3 regions of the Exiguobacterium sp. UBA1053 genome follow, and region 1 is predicted to be linked to each of the others. Evidence: riboswitches for the same ligand, from Rfam matches in the RefSeq annotation. Region 1 holds a riboswitch; each other region holds the start of a gene.
The links. Region 1 has a riboswitch for lysine ahead of B3G15_RS05075 (aspartate kinase). Riboswitches for the same ligand answer to the same signal wherever they lie in the genome.
Positions count from the first base shown of each region.

Region 2: another riboswitch for lysine. It lies ahead of B3G15_RS07475 (Na+/H+ antiporter NhaC family protein); the one in region 1 lies ahead of B3G15_RS05075 (aspartate kinase).
Region 3: another riboswitch for lysine. It lies ahead of B3G15_RS00715 (amino acid permease); the one in region 1 lies ahead of B3G15_RS05075 (aspartate kinase).

Region 1 covers NZ_DCDO01000005.1:184,254-189,396, reverse strand. The annotation lists gene argH (argininosuccinate lyase) at 1-442, shown strand, start outside; lysine riboswitch at 513-690, shown strand; gene B3G15_RS05075 (aspartate kinase) at 803-2,002, shown strand; gene B3G15_RS05070 (aspartate-semialdehyde dehydrogenase) at 2,016-3,008, shown strand; gene dapA (4-hydroxy-tetrahydrodipicolinate synthase) at 3,026-3,907, shown strand; gene dapB (4-hydroxy-tetrahydrodipicolinate reductase) at 3,904-4,650, shown strand; gene dapD (2,3,4,5-tetrahydropyridine-2,6-dicarboxylate N-acetyltransferase) at 4,637-5,143, shown strand, end outside.
Region 2 covers NZ_DCDO01000012.1:555-5,697, forward strand. The annotation lists gene B3G15_RS07475 (Na+/H+ antiporter NhaC family protein) at 1-1,068, opposite strand, end outside; lysine riboswitch at 1,180-1,358, opposite strand; gene B3G15_RS07480 (hypothetical protein) at 1,451-2,188, opposite strand; gene B3G15_RS07485 (heme oxygenase) at 2,313-2,633, opposite strand; gene B3G15_RS07490 (methyltransferase) at 2,723-3,382, shown strand; gene B3G15_RS07495 (ABC transporter ATP-binding protein) at 3,395-4,276, shown strand; gene B3G15_RS07500 (ABC transporter permease subunit) at 4,273-5,079, shown strand.
Region 3 covers NZ_DCDO01000002.1:52,299-57,441, forward strand. The annotation lists gene B3G15_RS00705 (diguanylate cyclase) at 1-397, opposite strand, end outside; gene B3G15_RS00710 (MarR family winged helix-turn-helix transcriptional regulator) at 534-989, opposite strand; lysine riboswitch at 1,155-1,343, shown strand; gene B3G15_RS00715 (amino acid permease) at 1,475-2,956, shown strand; gene B3G15_RS00720 (solute:sodium symporter family transporter) at 3,498-5,143, shown strand, end outside.

The DNA.
Region 1 (5,143 bases):
ATTACCACTCGCTTACAACAAAGACATGCAAGAGGATAAGGAAGGGGTCTTCGATACAGCAGATACCGTTCTCCAATCCGTTCAAATCTTCACCGGAATGATTGAATCCGCGACGTTTAAGACCGAAGCGCTCAAGAAGGCGACAATGCAAGACTTCTCGAATGCAACGGAACTCGCCGACTACCTTGTAACGAAAGGCATACCATTCCGGGAAGCGCATGAAATCGTAGGGAAAGCCGTCCTTTACTGTGTGCAGAACGGTTGTTTCCTGAAGGACTTGAATCTCGAGACGTATCAAACGTTCCATCCTGATATCACAGAAGACGTCTATCCGCTCCTCGATCCGGTTCAAGCAGTGGCACGCCGGACAAGCTACGGCGGTACAGGGTTTGCTTCCGTTTCGGAGCAACTCGAACTCGCGAAACAGCATCTTGCGAATTGACGAATTTTGAAAAAAATCAGTCAAATGACTGGATTTAACAAAAGATGTCTGCTATAACTGTAACTAACAACCGACAGATAGAGGCGCGGATGACATGAGTAGCATCATTCTTGAAGGCAAGCATGCTGAATGATGTGAAAGGGGAAGTCCGCCGAAGTGAACGAGAAGATGCTTCTTCTTATTTGCTGGTACAACGGTTAAGATCCGTTGTACTGCCGAAACCGATGTTTCGGAGCGCTATCTTACGTAAAAGAACGAATGACTTTGTCTTCGTTTGTCCGATCGTGATAACGACGGGCCGTAGGAACGCTCCTACCGGCCCGTCGTTTTTTTCTGTATCGGGACAAAGGAGATAGGATTGTGACAACTGTACTTAAATTTGGTGGAAGCTCGGTTGCGACTGTCGAACAGATTCAGTCTATTGCGAATTATTTGAAGAGTCGCGCAGCCGAAGGTGAAAAACTCGTCGTCGTCGTTTCGGCGATGGGCAAGATGACAGATTCTTTGATCGCTCAGGCACAAGCCATCACGGATCGCCCTGAGCGGCGAGAACTCGATCGGTTGCTTGCCATCGGAGAAGAACAGACGATTTCATTACTCAGCATCGCTCTCAACTCACTTGGCGTCAAAGCGTTATCGCAAACGGGCGCGCAAGCAGGGATCAGCACGATGGGCGTGCATACGAAAAGTAAAATCAAACAGATCGATGGAGATCTATTACGACAAAAACTCGAAACGTACGATGTTGTCATCGTCGCCGGATTCCAAGGTGTCAACGAACTTGGTGACGTGACGACACTCGGACGAGGCGGATCGGATACGACGGCTGTTGCTCTTGCGGCAGTCCTTGATAAACGGTGTGAAATCTACACTGATGTCGACGGTGTGTATACGGCTGATCCACGAATCCATGCCACTGCTCAACCGATTCCGCACATCTCATATGATGAGATGATGGAGATGAGCGCTCTCGGGTCGAAGGTTATGGAAATGCGGAGTGTCGAATTAGGAAAAAAATACGGCGTACACATCTTCGTCGGGAAAACACTTGAATCAAAAAGGGGAACATGGATCATGGAAGCGACGGAAACAATGGAACAAAAAGCGGTCACGAGTGTCAGTGTCACGAAGAACGTCTTGACGGTATCAATTAAACACGTACCGCAAACGAACGCAGCAGTAGCCGATATCTTCGAACTCTTATCGAACCGTCACGTCAATATCGACATGATCAGTCAAACGACGTTCGACAGTGACATCTTCTTATCGTTCTCTTGTCCACTCGACGAAGAAGAGTTCCTCGATGAAGCATTGAAAGACATCATGGATCGCTTCACGACAGTCAAGGTCGATCGCCATAATCAACACGCGAAATTATCTGTCGTCGGAATCGGGATGCGGGATGCAACAGGTGTCGCTTCGAAATTGTTCGCAATCTTCCGAGCAGAGAACATTCCGTTCTATCAAGTTACGACTTCAGAAATCAGCATCTCATACACGATTGCACAAGCAGATATTGAACGGACGGTTGCAGCGATTGCAAACGCGTTCGAGTTATAAGGAGGAAAACAGGATGTATCATGTAGCAGTCATTGGAGCAACCGGCGCCGTCGGTCAAAAAATGTTACAAGTACTAGCCGAACTGGACTTCCCGGTCAGCCGCCTGTCCGCTTACGCTTCTGCTCGTTCAGCAGGGAACACGGTACAGTTCAAGGGAGAAGCCATCACGATCCAAGCGCTGACACCAAATATCACGGAAGACGGGATCGATGTCGCGTTGTTCGCGGCGGGCGGAACGATCAGTGAACAATATGCCCCGTTACTAGCTGAAAACGGAACACTCGTCGTTGATAATTCAAGTGCTTTCCGGATGCAGGAGACGATTCCGCTTGTCGTGCCAGAAGTCAATCCACAAGCGATTCAAGCGACGGACCGCTTGATCGCAAATCCGAACTGTTCGACGATTCAATCCGTCGTCGCCTTAGCACCGCTCCAGTCACTGGGATTCGAGCGTGTCAACTATACGACGTATCAGGCCGTATCCGGTTCTGGTCAAAAAGGAATCGAGGATCTGGCACGTGGAGCACGCGGAGAAGAGCCCGTCAATTATCCGCATCCGATTCACGATAACATCTTGCCACATATCGATGTGTTCCTTGAGAACGGCTATACGAAAGAAGAGCAGAAGATGATTGACGAAACACGGAAAATTTTCAATCTTCCAGCACTACCAGTCAGTGCGACATGTGTGCGTGTTCCAGTCACGAATTCTCACTCGGTTGCGATCAACGTCACGTTTACGCAGCCGACGACGGTTGCAGCGATCCGTGAAGCACTTGAAGGCGCACCGGGCGTCGTCCTCATCGATGATGTCGCGAATACGCGTTATCCGATGCCACTCGATGCAAGTGGTACGGACGACGTCTACGTCGGTCGGATTCGACAAGATGATAGTCTCGCGAACACGTTCCATCTCTGGTGTGTAGCCGACAACATTCGAAAAGGTGCCGCCTCGAATGCCGTACAAGTCGCACGCCAAGCAATCGAACAGTCGATTCATTCATAAAAAAGGAGGAGTTCTTCATGTTCAAAGGAGCAGGTACAGCGCTCGTCACACCATTTAATGAAGCAGGCGAGTTGGATCTACACGTATTCGAACGCTTGATCGAGCAACAACTCGCAGCAGGAATTCAGGCGCTTGTCGTCGGAGGAACGACAGGAGAAGGATCGACACTGACGAACACGGAATTCGAACAACTACTGACGACTGCCGTTCAAATCACGGCAGGACGAGTACCCGTCATTGCCGGAACGGGTTCGAACAACACGGCAGCAACAATCGAGAAGACGTTACTCGCAGAGCGCCTCGGTGCGGACGCAGCGATGCTCGTCACACCGTACTACAATAAAACATCGCAAGCGGGTCTCGTCGCACATTTCACGGCGGTCGCTGATGCAACCGAATTACCAATCATGCTGTACAACGTTCCGTCGCGGACAGGCGTTGCGATCGCAGTCGAAACAGCAGTGACGTTAGCACGTCATCCACGAATCCAAGCGTTTAAGGAGGCGAGTGGAGACGTCAGCTTCATGGGTGAACTGATGGCGGCGATTCCGGAAGATTTCGCGGTCTTCTGTGGAAATGATGATCAAATCCTGCCGTACATGGCATGGGGGGCACAAGGCGTCATCTCAGTTCTTTCGAACCCGTACCCAGCAGAGACACAAGCACTTGCTGAGGCGTTACTCGCACAAGATCTCGTCACGGCTCGCCGGATTCAGGCAGACTTGTTACCGGTCATCGGTGCCTTGTTCAGTGACGTTAATCCGATTCCAGTCAAAGCATCGCTTGAAGAACTTGGCTTTGCTGTCGGTGCGCCGCGCTTGCCGCTCGTCCGTCAATCGGAAGCGGGACATGCCCACTTACTCGAAACGATGCGGGCTTACAAAGGAGTGGTTCGATGAAACTCGCGTTACACGGTTATGGGGCGACAGGACAATACGTCGTCGAACTCGCACCACAAAGTGTCGTGGCGATCGTTGACCGGACGAAGTCATCCGATACGATCGCTTCATATGCCGAGCTAACAGAGATGTCAGAAACGGTCGATGCGATCATCGACTTCTCGCATCCGAGTTTGCTACCTGATCTGCTCGCATACGGGCTGGCGACAAAAACACCACTCGTTATCGCAACGACTGGTTTTTCTGAGGCGGAACTGGCATCGATTAAGGACGCCGCAAAAGAAATTCCGATCTTCCAGTCGTACAACATGTCGTACGGTATCGCGATGGTGCAGCAACTGCTGAAGACACTCGTACCACTAGCAGGAGCGTATGACATCGAATTGCTCGAGAAACATCACAACCAAAAAGTCGATGCGCCAAGCGGAACAGCGGAGTTGTTATTGCAAACGATTCAGACGGCACGTGACGTCACACCGGTATATGACCGGTCACAGACGCGGCAAAAGCGAGAGACGAACGAGATCGGGATGCACGCGATGCGCGGTGGAACGATCTTCGGAGAACACGAAGTCTTATTCGCAGGTGTCGACGAATTGATTGAAATCAAACATACAGCGCTATCAAAAAAAGTATTTGCTTCTGGTGCGATCAAAGCAGCTGAGGCACTCATTCAAAAAACAGCGGGACTCTATACATTAGAGACGCTCTACACACAGGAGGATTCACATGTTACTCACTGATGCTTACGAAATTGCTAAATTCATTAAAGATGCTAAAAAACAAACACCGGTAAAACTTTACGTCAACGGCGATTTGGCGGGCTTGACGATCGAAGGCGCTACAGCATTCGGATCAGATGAATCAAAGATTTTCTTCGCGGATGCAGGACTTGCGGCTACTTTCTTAGAAAAGTATTCAGATCGCATCACGGATGTTCACGTGGAGTATGACCGTCGCAACAGTGCGGTACCAATGCTTGATACACGTCACTTGAATGCGCGCATCGAACCAGGTTCATGGATTCGTGATCATGTCGTCATCGGTGACAACGCAGTCGTCATGATGGGTGCAATCATCAATATCGGTGCATCAATCGGAGATGGTACAATGATTGATATGAACGCTGTCGTCGGTGCACGTGGGACGATCGGGAAAAACGTTCATGTCGGCGCAGGTGCCGTGGTTGCGGGTGTCCTCGAACCACCTTCAAAAACACCTGTCATCATTGAAGAC
Region 2 (5,143 bases), on a different contig from region 1:
GAATAACAGAATCACGACTGCTGGCCACATCGAACGCATACCAGCGACAATACTTGCACGGTAATCGCGGCCCGGAATTTTCCGACCGATAAGCATCAGGAAGGCAACGATCAAACTAATGACGACACCTGCGACGAGGGAACGGGTGACGTCCGTTGCCTCAAATGCACCGATTAAAGTAAACGGGCGGTTGTCGGCTGCAAGTGCCTGAGCACCTGTTCCGAGTAACGCACTGATCGTAGCAATGACGAGAACGACGATCGGAACGACGAGATCCCGGACTTTTCCGTTCGTATGTTCGTTGACCTCTTTTGCCATTCCCATCGGTGTTCCTTTTGACGCATCAAAAAGTTCACCATTCGCGGCACGGCGTTCATGCTGTTTCATCGGTCCAACAGAGACGCCAGAGTAAGCGATGTAAAGTGTTAAAAGTAATGCGAAAATCGCATAGAAGTTCATTGGAACGATCATCATAAAGGCACTAAACGCTGAGTAATCCGTAATCGAGTGCGTCGTTAAGATACCGGCGATGATAGAGATGATGAATGCGCCCCAACTCGAAAGCGGACTGATGACACAAACAGGCGCAGCTGTTGAGTCAATCAAATAGGCAAGCTTCGCACGTGAGACACCACGGCGATCCGTTAACGGACGACTGACGTTGCCGACAGCGAGACTATTGAAGTAATCATCGATGAAAATTAGGATACCGAGTCCGAAGGCAACTAAGCGTGCACCACGCGCTGTCTTGACGTGCGTAGAAGCCCATTCACCGAAAGCGCGAGCGCCACCTGATGTCTGAATCAATGTGGAAAGGACGCCGAGCAATAACAAGAAAACAAGTAATAAGACATTCCACTCGTTTAAGGCACCGTCCGCCCAAAAGAGGCTGAAGATGTTCTTGCCGAGATAGGTTACCGTATCGATCGGGTTAAAACGGTGAAGTAACAGGGCACCGACGAGAATGCCGACACCTAACGAAAGAACGACCTTTCGGGTAAAAATGGCTAATAAGATAGCTAGTAAAGCAGGTACAAGGGCAATAATGGAATCTGAATAGTTGATCATGAAAAATATCCTCCTCTTTAATAAATGGCTTAAAGATGAGACCCCGCGGCACAAAAAAAGCAAGGGCACCGGCAACAAAGCCGACACCCTCGCTGGATGCGTCTTTCTTAGCCGAATTGGAGCGCTCCATACAATTGTTATGTATGGCAATCGATCGGGTGTTTCCCGAATCGACCAACGACGATATGCTCGACACATACTGTCATTTCGGCGATGTCACCTTTCCTGTAGTCGTCTTCGTTGTCATCCTCGGACCAAGTACTGATTGAAATCGCGCCTCTACCTCATCGATAGAATAGTCATATTCTGTTCTTATGGACACTTTATCATGTATTTCAGAAGCGATTCAACCATATATTCTGATAATTTAAGATAAAGTTGTTTATTCAGCAAAATATTGAATGAGCTGTTTCATCAAATAGGCTTGGTTTTCCTCGAATTGTTTTTTTCGATGACCGTTCGCGCCAGATGGATGGGGGAATCCGGAAAGAAGCTGATGCTGTTCGATTCGTCCATCATGAATCAATCCACGGACTTGCGTCTCGACGACCCGACCGAGCGGAAGCAATAACGCTGGTTTTTGTAACTGATTGATCTCAGCGACGAAGTGTTCTTCCGCGTAGTGCCTTAATAAAGGGCTACGATTGATCTTCGGTTGATGACCCGAGTAATTCTTTTCGCGATAAAAGACGGGTTGCTTTAACAGTGACGTTGGATGCAATAATTTCTGATGTTGATGAAATAAGCTAGCCGTCGTCTCGATTCCGAGCAATGCTGGAAGCTCGAGTGTATCAAGCATCTGGACGAGATTACGTCGCATCGTTCCAGCAAAGCTTGCTGTATATTTGACGAGGCGTGCCGTCTCTTCTAATGAAACACCATGATGGAGGGCATCCGTCGCTTCTTCGAAAGCGATTCGCATCTGTTCAAAACCTGGTGTGATCCCGATGATGACGACTTTTGCTTCAGTATTGACATATTCGCCAATCGGAGAGTAATAGACGGTCAGCTCGTTCTCCTGTTGCAATAAAAAATCGTCCGTCCATAATTCATCACGTCGTAACGTACGATCGTCAGGTAAGCTACGAATGGCTTGTTCAAAAATAGTTAATGAATTCATGAAGGACCCTCTCTCTCTGTAATGGCACTATGATAACAAATAATACCATTTGTGACAATTCGACCCTTTCACTATTTGTGTATAGGTATATAAAAAAGGACTCGATACGAGTCCTTTTCGTGCATCATGCGCGTTCTTTGACCGAAGCGACTTCATATGTCAGAATCTCGCTGCCGAGCATTGGCGATTCTCCTGCCTCACTACTCGCAGGTCGACTATGTGACGCTTTGAAATCGTCACTCTCCCGCCACGCTTGAAAACTCTTCATATCTTCCCAGTACATGTTGACGTTCATTTCATCGTGTTCTTCGATGTTTTGCGTCAATAAGACCTCAACACGGATGAATCCGTCCATCGTATCAAGTCCACTTGGACGTGTAAAACGAGGAGCGAGAGCTGCAGCCATCCCTTTTTTGACTTTAATCCGGTTCGTAACGACGATCATCATAAAATCCCCTTTCAAAAAACGAGTAACGTACTTCTTCAGTATAGTACGATGAGGGAAAGAATGCCGGAAAGAAGGAACAAAAGACGATGAATGAACAGGAATATGATCAACGATTACGAATTGAGACCATTGAGATGCAACACCTTTATGGTGTGTTTAGTCACTACAATCGCTATGAACCGACGCCTTATGCGGCACTCAGCGAATTATGCGAAACCTATCCGTTTCAAAAAGAGGATACTGTCATCGATTTCGGGTGTGGGAAAGGGCGTTTAAACTTTTACTTACACGATCGTTTTGACTGTTCCGTCATCGGAATCGAGATGAACGGACAATTTTACGAGGACGCACTTCGGAATATGGCGAACTACCAAAGTCGACGGAAGCGGCGTTCCGGAAGTTTGCGATTCGAACAGACGTATGCCGAGCAGTATACCATTCCGGATGAGGCGAATAAGTTTTATTTCTTTAATCCATTCTCTTCACAAATTTTCATGAAAGTGATCGATCACATTTTAAGTTCGGTCGAACGTTCCCCGCGTTCGGTTGATCTCATCTTGTATTACCCGACCGATGAATATCGGGAGTACTTGGAGCGCCATACCGTATTCGAGCAAATCGATGAGATTCGATTACGAGACCTCTATGAAAAAAATCATGACGAGCGGTTCGTCATCTATCGCTTTGATCCGAACAAACTGCTTCAAAACGGGTATGAATACAGTGAGGAAAGAAATAAAAGATAGGGAGGTCGGATGATGATCCGTTTGGAGCATGTGACGAAGGAATTTGCGCCGGGGCGTGGGATATTCGATGTCAGTTTTACAGTTGATCCGGGTACGATATTCGGTTTCATCGGACCAAACGGATCTGGAAAATCAACGACACTCCGACATTTGATGGGACTACTGGCGGCGGATGGTGGAAAGGCGACGATCGGTGGTTTTGATTGCTGGAATCAAAGTAAAGAAGTGAAGAAATTGGTCGGTTATTTGCCAGGGGAGATTAGTTTACCTGGAGACATGACGGGAGCAGATATGCTGGATTTGATGCAACGACTACACGGTAGCGATCCGGCACGGCGACAACTGTTGTTGAAACGATTTCCTTTTGAGACGAAGACGAAAATCCGCAAGATGTCAAAAGGGATGAAACAAAAATTGGCACTTGTCGGTTGCTTCATGAAGGATGCACCCGTCTATCTACTTGATGAGCCGACCAGTGGACTCGATCCTTTGATGCAAGAGCGTTTTTTAGAGTGGATCGAACAGGAGAAGCATGCTGGAAAAGCGATTCTAATGAGTTCACACCATTTTCCGGAGATGGAAAAATCGTGCGATCGAGCGGCTTTAATCAAAACAGGGCGCATCATCGTCGAATCGGATATTCATGAGTTGGTTCGATCGAGTCGAAAGACGTACACGATCGTCTTCCGAACGGAGGTGGAAGCAGCACAGTTCGCGATGCAAGTCGGTGTTGAACCGAAGCGGACAGAAGTCAGTTTTCAAACGGATGAGACGCTGAGCTTGAATCAGGCGATCGCTTATTTAACGCAGTACGATGTACGGCTGATTCGTCCGTCAGCAGATGATTTAGAACAGGTCTTCTTGCATTATTATGGAGAGGAGGAATCGTCGTGATATTGCTGATCCGCTCTTTATTCAAGCAGGTTAGAAAGCCCGTGCTTGCTTATGCGATTGGAACGAGTCTCTACTTATTGATGCTTGCGTTGCTTTATCCATCGATGATGAAGACCGGTTTACTAGAAGCAAAACTAGAAGCGTTACCTCCAGAAGTCTTAAAAGCATTTCAATACGATAAGGTGACAGGGTTCGAGAATGTACTGGATCTGCTCGGGGGAAACTATTATGGACTGATTTTTCAAGTCATTGCGAGTCTATTCTTGCTCTCATTAGCAGCGCGACTCGTTGCGCGACCAATCGACAATGGAGAGCTGATCGTCTATCTCGCAGCCCCGATCACCCGGAATGCGTATACGTTTGCTGTTGCGATCGTCATGGGTATCGCAAGTATGGTTCTCGTAGGACTGAATGGACTTGTCTTGATGGTATCCGACTGGTGGATGACAGATATTTCGATCAATGACGTCATCTTATGGCGGATTCAACTCAATGCGCTATTGTTACTCTTCGCGATCGGTGCCTTTACGTTATTCGTTGCGACGTTATTTGACGAAGAACGTCGTGCTTTTTCGCTTGCTGGTAGTGTGCTTGTCCTATCGATCGTCTTGACGATTCTGTCGGAACTAAGTGACAAGACGGAGTGGCTCCGTTATCTATCCGTCTTCTCCTTATTCAATACGACGCAATTACTAGAAGGAACGGATCATTTTCTTCTTCATTCCATTCTTTTACTTGTCCTCTGTCTTGTGTTCTTGACTGGAGCAGTTGTTCAATTCGGACGTCGGAGTCTGTCGATTTGATCGAAAGTGGCGCAAAAACTTTACAGAAAGTGAACATTTAGGATTTGAACGTTGCGTCACGCGC
Region 3 (5,143 bases), on a different contig from region 1:
AATGACGCATCGAGACATGGACGAATCGACGAATGATCCCGATCGTCGTGATGAACAAGACGATGATCAACGTCGATAAATAAAATCCTTCCATTTGATCAACTGGTGTTAAAAAGTAACGTGTCCCGATGATCATTGCACCAGCAACGATGGCGCTTGGGAAACCACCGAACAGCATGGCAATCGCGACGGGAACGATACGTAAATCAACACGGGCGACATCGATTTGAATCCCATTGAACATCAATAAGACCGCAATCAAACCAGAGACTGCTCCGAGTATAAGTCGAATGCACCATTTGGAGTTCAATGAAATACGCGGTTGATTCCGAAACGGTAAGAACAAGAGAGTAATCGTTGTAAACAGTAGACAAAAGTTAATGATGAATTGATTCATGATGGACAACAAATCCTCCCAGCTCCCCAACTAACAGATTTCCATATATATACTTCCAGTATACTCAACTAGATAACGGTTAGACAGGCATAAATGTTTAGATGAAAAATAAAAAACGGTAGAAAATCTACCGTTTTTAAGAAGATGAAGTAAGAGAATCCTCATCCATCGTCAGTAAAATTTTATCAAAGACACGAATCATCGTTTCCAGCTCTTCTTCCGTCAATGTACCGAAGCGATCTTGTAAATAGTTTTTCCGGACGATTTCGAGATCCCGAAATGCACGTTCTCCGTCATCCGTCAAAGCGAGGACGATTGAACGACGATCTTCCGTCGAGCGTGTCCGTGTGACATATCCTTGTTTATACAGCTTATCCGTCAAAGCAGTGACTTGACTCGTCGCGAGCTCAAATTGTTCCGCAAGAAGCGTCGGGCGCTGAGGACCATTTTCTGAAAGGCTTCGTAAGATGAAAAACTCACTCCGGGTCGCCGTTCCTTCAAATAGCCGGTTAAGTTCACGTCGCAGGGTACGAAGAATGACGCGCATTTGTTCCTCGAGTCGATAAGTTAGCAAATCACGTTCCTGTGGCATGCAAGCAGCATCCTTTCTCTCAGTGGACTTCTACCATTTAGTGTACTAAACATATCGGATTTTTACCATCGACTACCCCAGATTCGAAAAAGGCAATTGACAATTTCGTGGCGTTTTGTGTAATATGGCGTAGTAATAACTAACTTAATTCAGTTCTCACTCAACCAGTGGGATGGAGGTTGCAGTTCTTAAGAGTACGGTTACGGATGTCGTCAAGCGACAGATGAGGTGACCTGAAAGGAAGAATTGCCGAAATCAATCATCGCTTTGAAGATGATCGATTGGGATTAGATCAAATAGGTCTAATACTGTCACAAGTCGGGTATCACCTACTTGTGGAGAGCTATCTTTCACGACGGTAGAATGAGGCGCATCCATTTTATTATGTTGCGTTCTCATCTTCCATCTGGAAGATGAGGGCGCTTTTTGTTTTTTCATTCAAAAAGTGTCCTCTCAAAAATTTATTAAAGAGAGAAGCGAACGAAATGAACAATCTAGATGTGAAACAAACAACAGATTCGACAGCAGAAGGATTAAAACGTGGATTACAAGCCCGTCATATGTCAATGATCGCCATCGGTGGAGCGATCGGAACAGGACTCTTCATTGCGTCCGGTGCTTCCGTCGCAGCAGCAGGACCAGGTGGTGCGCTCCTATCGTATGCAATCGTTGGTCTGATGGTTTACTTCCTCATGACAAGTCTTGGTGAAATGGCAGCGTACATGCCGGTCGCTGGATCCTTCTCGACATATGGAACAAAATTCGTCGATCCATCATTCGGCTTTGCACTCGGCTGGAACTACTGGTACAACTGGGCAGTCACGATCGCAGTTGAACTCGTCGCAGCACAAATCGTCATGACGTACTGGTTCCCGGATGTTCCTGGATTTTATTTCAGTGCCTTATTCCTCTTACTCATGATCGGCTTGAACTACTTCTCCGTTAAAGGATTCGGGGAAGCGGAGTATTGGTTTGCGATGATTAAAGTCGTTACCGTCATCGTCTTCTTAGTCGTCGGTGTTGCGATGATTTTCGGTGTCTTTACATCGGAGCCACCGGTTGGCTTTAAAAACTTTGCTCTTGGCGATGCACCGTTCGTCGGTGGGATTCCTGCCGTCATCGGAATCATTCTTGTTGCTGGATTCAGTTTCCAAGGAACGGAGCTCGTCGGGATTGCCGCGGGTGAGTCAGAAGACCCGAAAAAGAACGTTCCTAAAGCAGTCAAACAAGTTTTCTGGCGTATCTTACTTTTCTACGTCTTCGCGATTTTCGTCATCGGAATGCTCATTCCGTATACGAGTCCGAACTTGGTTTCGAATGACATTACGGACGTAGCGGTTAGTCCGTTTACGCTCGTCTTTGAAAAAGCAGGTCTTGCGTTCTCAGCAGCACTCATGAACGCCGTCATCTTGACGTCTGTTCTATCTGCCGGAAACTCAGGTATGTATGCTTCGACTCGGATGCTTTATACGCTTGCTCGCCAAGGGGATGCACCGAAGTTGTTCGCGAAAGTATCGAAAAACGGTGTACCGCGTAACGCTTTGCTCGCAACAGGAGCAATCGGTGCACTCTGTTTCTTGACGTCGATGTTTGGTGGACAAGTCTACTTGTGGTTACTCAATGCTTCGGGGATGACAGGCTTCATCGCATGGCTCGGGATTGCAATCAGTCACTATCGTTTCCGTAAAGGATTCCTTGCACAAGGTCACTCGTTGAAAGACTTACCATATGTTGCACCAGCGTTCCCGTTTGGTCCGCTGTTCGCATTCGGTCTTTGTTTCCTCGTCATCGTTGGTCAAAACTACGCAGCATTCCTTGCGGATCAAATCGATTGGGTCGGAATTGCCGCAACGTATGTTGGTATTCCATTATTCCTTGCCTTCTGGTTAGGACATAAATTCAAAAATCGAACGTCGATCGTTCGTTATGACGAGATGGACTTCCCGGAACATCCACGTCAATCATAATGTGTGAACCACCTTCTATAAATGAAGGTGATTGAGATTGAAGACAAAGTGCAATTTTTCTCTGATGAGTCTGATGAGAAAGATTGCGCTTTTTTGTTCGTTTCGAATCGTTTTTCCAGGGACAAGCATCGCTTCGCTGCAGGGTCGCTCTTGCTTGTTATTCCCTAGGAAGCGATGTCGAGTGAACAAAACGCTTCTCTGATTCTCCTGACGGTATAAAAAAGAATGACACGTTACACGCCACTCCTACAGGAAAAAGCGCAATTTTGCGCTTTCAGAGACAAACAAGACCCGTTTTCCTGCTCGACTGGAGCGGGAAAACTGGCTTGTGTCTCGTATGAGGAAAGGGCGTGAAAAGACGTGTCATTCTTTTTTTGAGTCAGTCCATTTTCTGCAATCGGAACCACCTTCTATTGAAGGTGGTTTTTTATTCCCTTAAATGAAAACGTTCTCTAAAATATAGTTTTGAAAAAGTATAAAAAAGGAATCAATGAATAAGTATTCAAAAATAGAAATATGAATAAAGAATAGGGGGAGACGCATGACTACATCTGAATTATTTTTCACATTAGGTTCTGCAGCGTTTTTCATGTTGCTCGTTGCTTACATATCCTACCGATTGACGCGTGGGAAAACACAAGGCGTCGATGAATACTTCTTAGCGGGACGAGGGCTAAGTGGCGTTTTCATTGCCGGATCGCTACTGCTGACGAATTTGTCGGCAGAACAGTTGATTGGACTAAATGGACAATCCTTCATGGGAAACATGTCGAGTATGGCGTGGGAAGTCACGGCGGGATTTGCTGCCATCATCATGGCGATTTATCTACTCCCGAAGTTTCTCGGGCTTGGTATCTCGACGTTACCGGAATACTTAAGTCACCGATATGATGAGACGGTTCGCCGGATGACAGTCTTACTCTTTTTACTCGGATATATGTGCGTCACGATTCCTTCGATGCTTTATTCGGGTGGGATTGCTGTCTTGCAGCTATTCGATGTTCCGGAACTATTTGGTCTTAGTTATACGCAATCCCTTTGGTTAGTCGTCTGGGTCGTCGGGATCATCGGAGCAATTTATGCGATTTTTGGAGGACTACGTGCGGTGGCTGTCTCGGATACCTTGAACGGGATCGGGCTCGTCTTCGTTGGATTCCTAGTTCCGGTACTCGGCTTTATCACACTGGGTGATGGGAATTTACTTCAAGGGATGAAGACGATTGCGACTGTGCAACCGGAGAAGCTGAACGCAATCGGAAGCTCAACCGATGCCGTTCCGTTCTTCTCGATTTTCACGGGTATCCTATTTGCGAACTTATTTTATTGGTCACTCAATCAATATGTCATTCAACGTGTGCTCGGGGCAAAAGATTTGAAGGAAGGACAGAAGGGCGTCCTCATGACAGGATTCTTAAAGTTATTAGTTCCAATCTTCATGCTGATTCCTGGGATCATTGCCTATCACTTGTATGGGAACACACTAACAAGCGGTGATTTATCATATCCTCAACTCATTACGGAGTTACTGCCGGTCTCGCTGATGGGATTTTTCTTGGCTGTCTTACTCGGAGCCGTCTTCAGTTCGTTTAACTCGTTGCTAAACAGTATTGCAACACTTTTCGTCCTCGATATCTATCAGCCGGTGTTTGCGAAAGAGGCGAGTGATGAACATTTGATTCTTGTCAGTAAATGGTTCGGAACGATCGTTGCTTTAATCTCTTTCGTCATCGCACCATTCTTGATGTACGCGCCGGACGGCTTATGGAGTTTGATCCGGCAATTCACAGGTTTTTTCAACATTCCGATTCTCGTCATCGTATTAATGGGGATTTTCATGAAACGAATTCCGGCGATTGCAGCGAAAATCGTCATCGTCTTTCACGTGTTCGCGTATTACTTATTCGTCTTCGGTTTCAAACAACTGTTCGGCTGGGATCATGGCATTAGCTATATTCATGGGTACGGTATTCTACTCGTGATTGAAGTGCTGTTCATGGTATTCATGGGATATCGTTACCCGGTCGTCCAGTCAAGAAAGGTCAATCGACGACAGTCTGTCGAGCTCACTCCATGGAAATTCGCGATTCCGGTTTCGATCTTATTATGCACATCCATCATTTGGACGTACGTTCTGTTTTCAAAAATCGGACTGGCTTCGACAGCAGGCATCGTATCGATTTGGTTCTG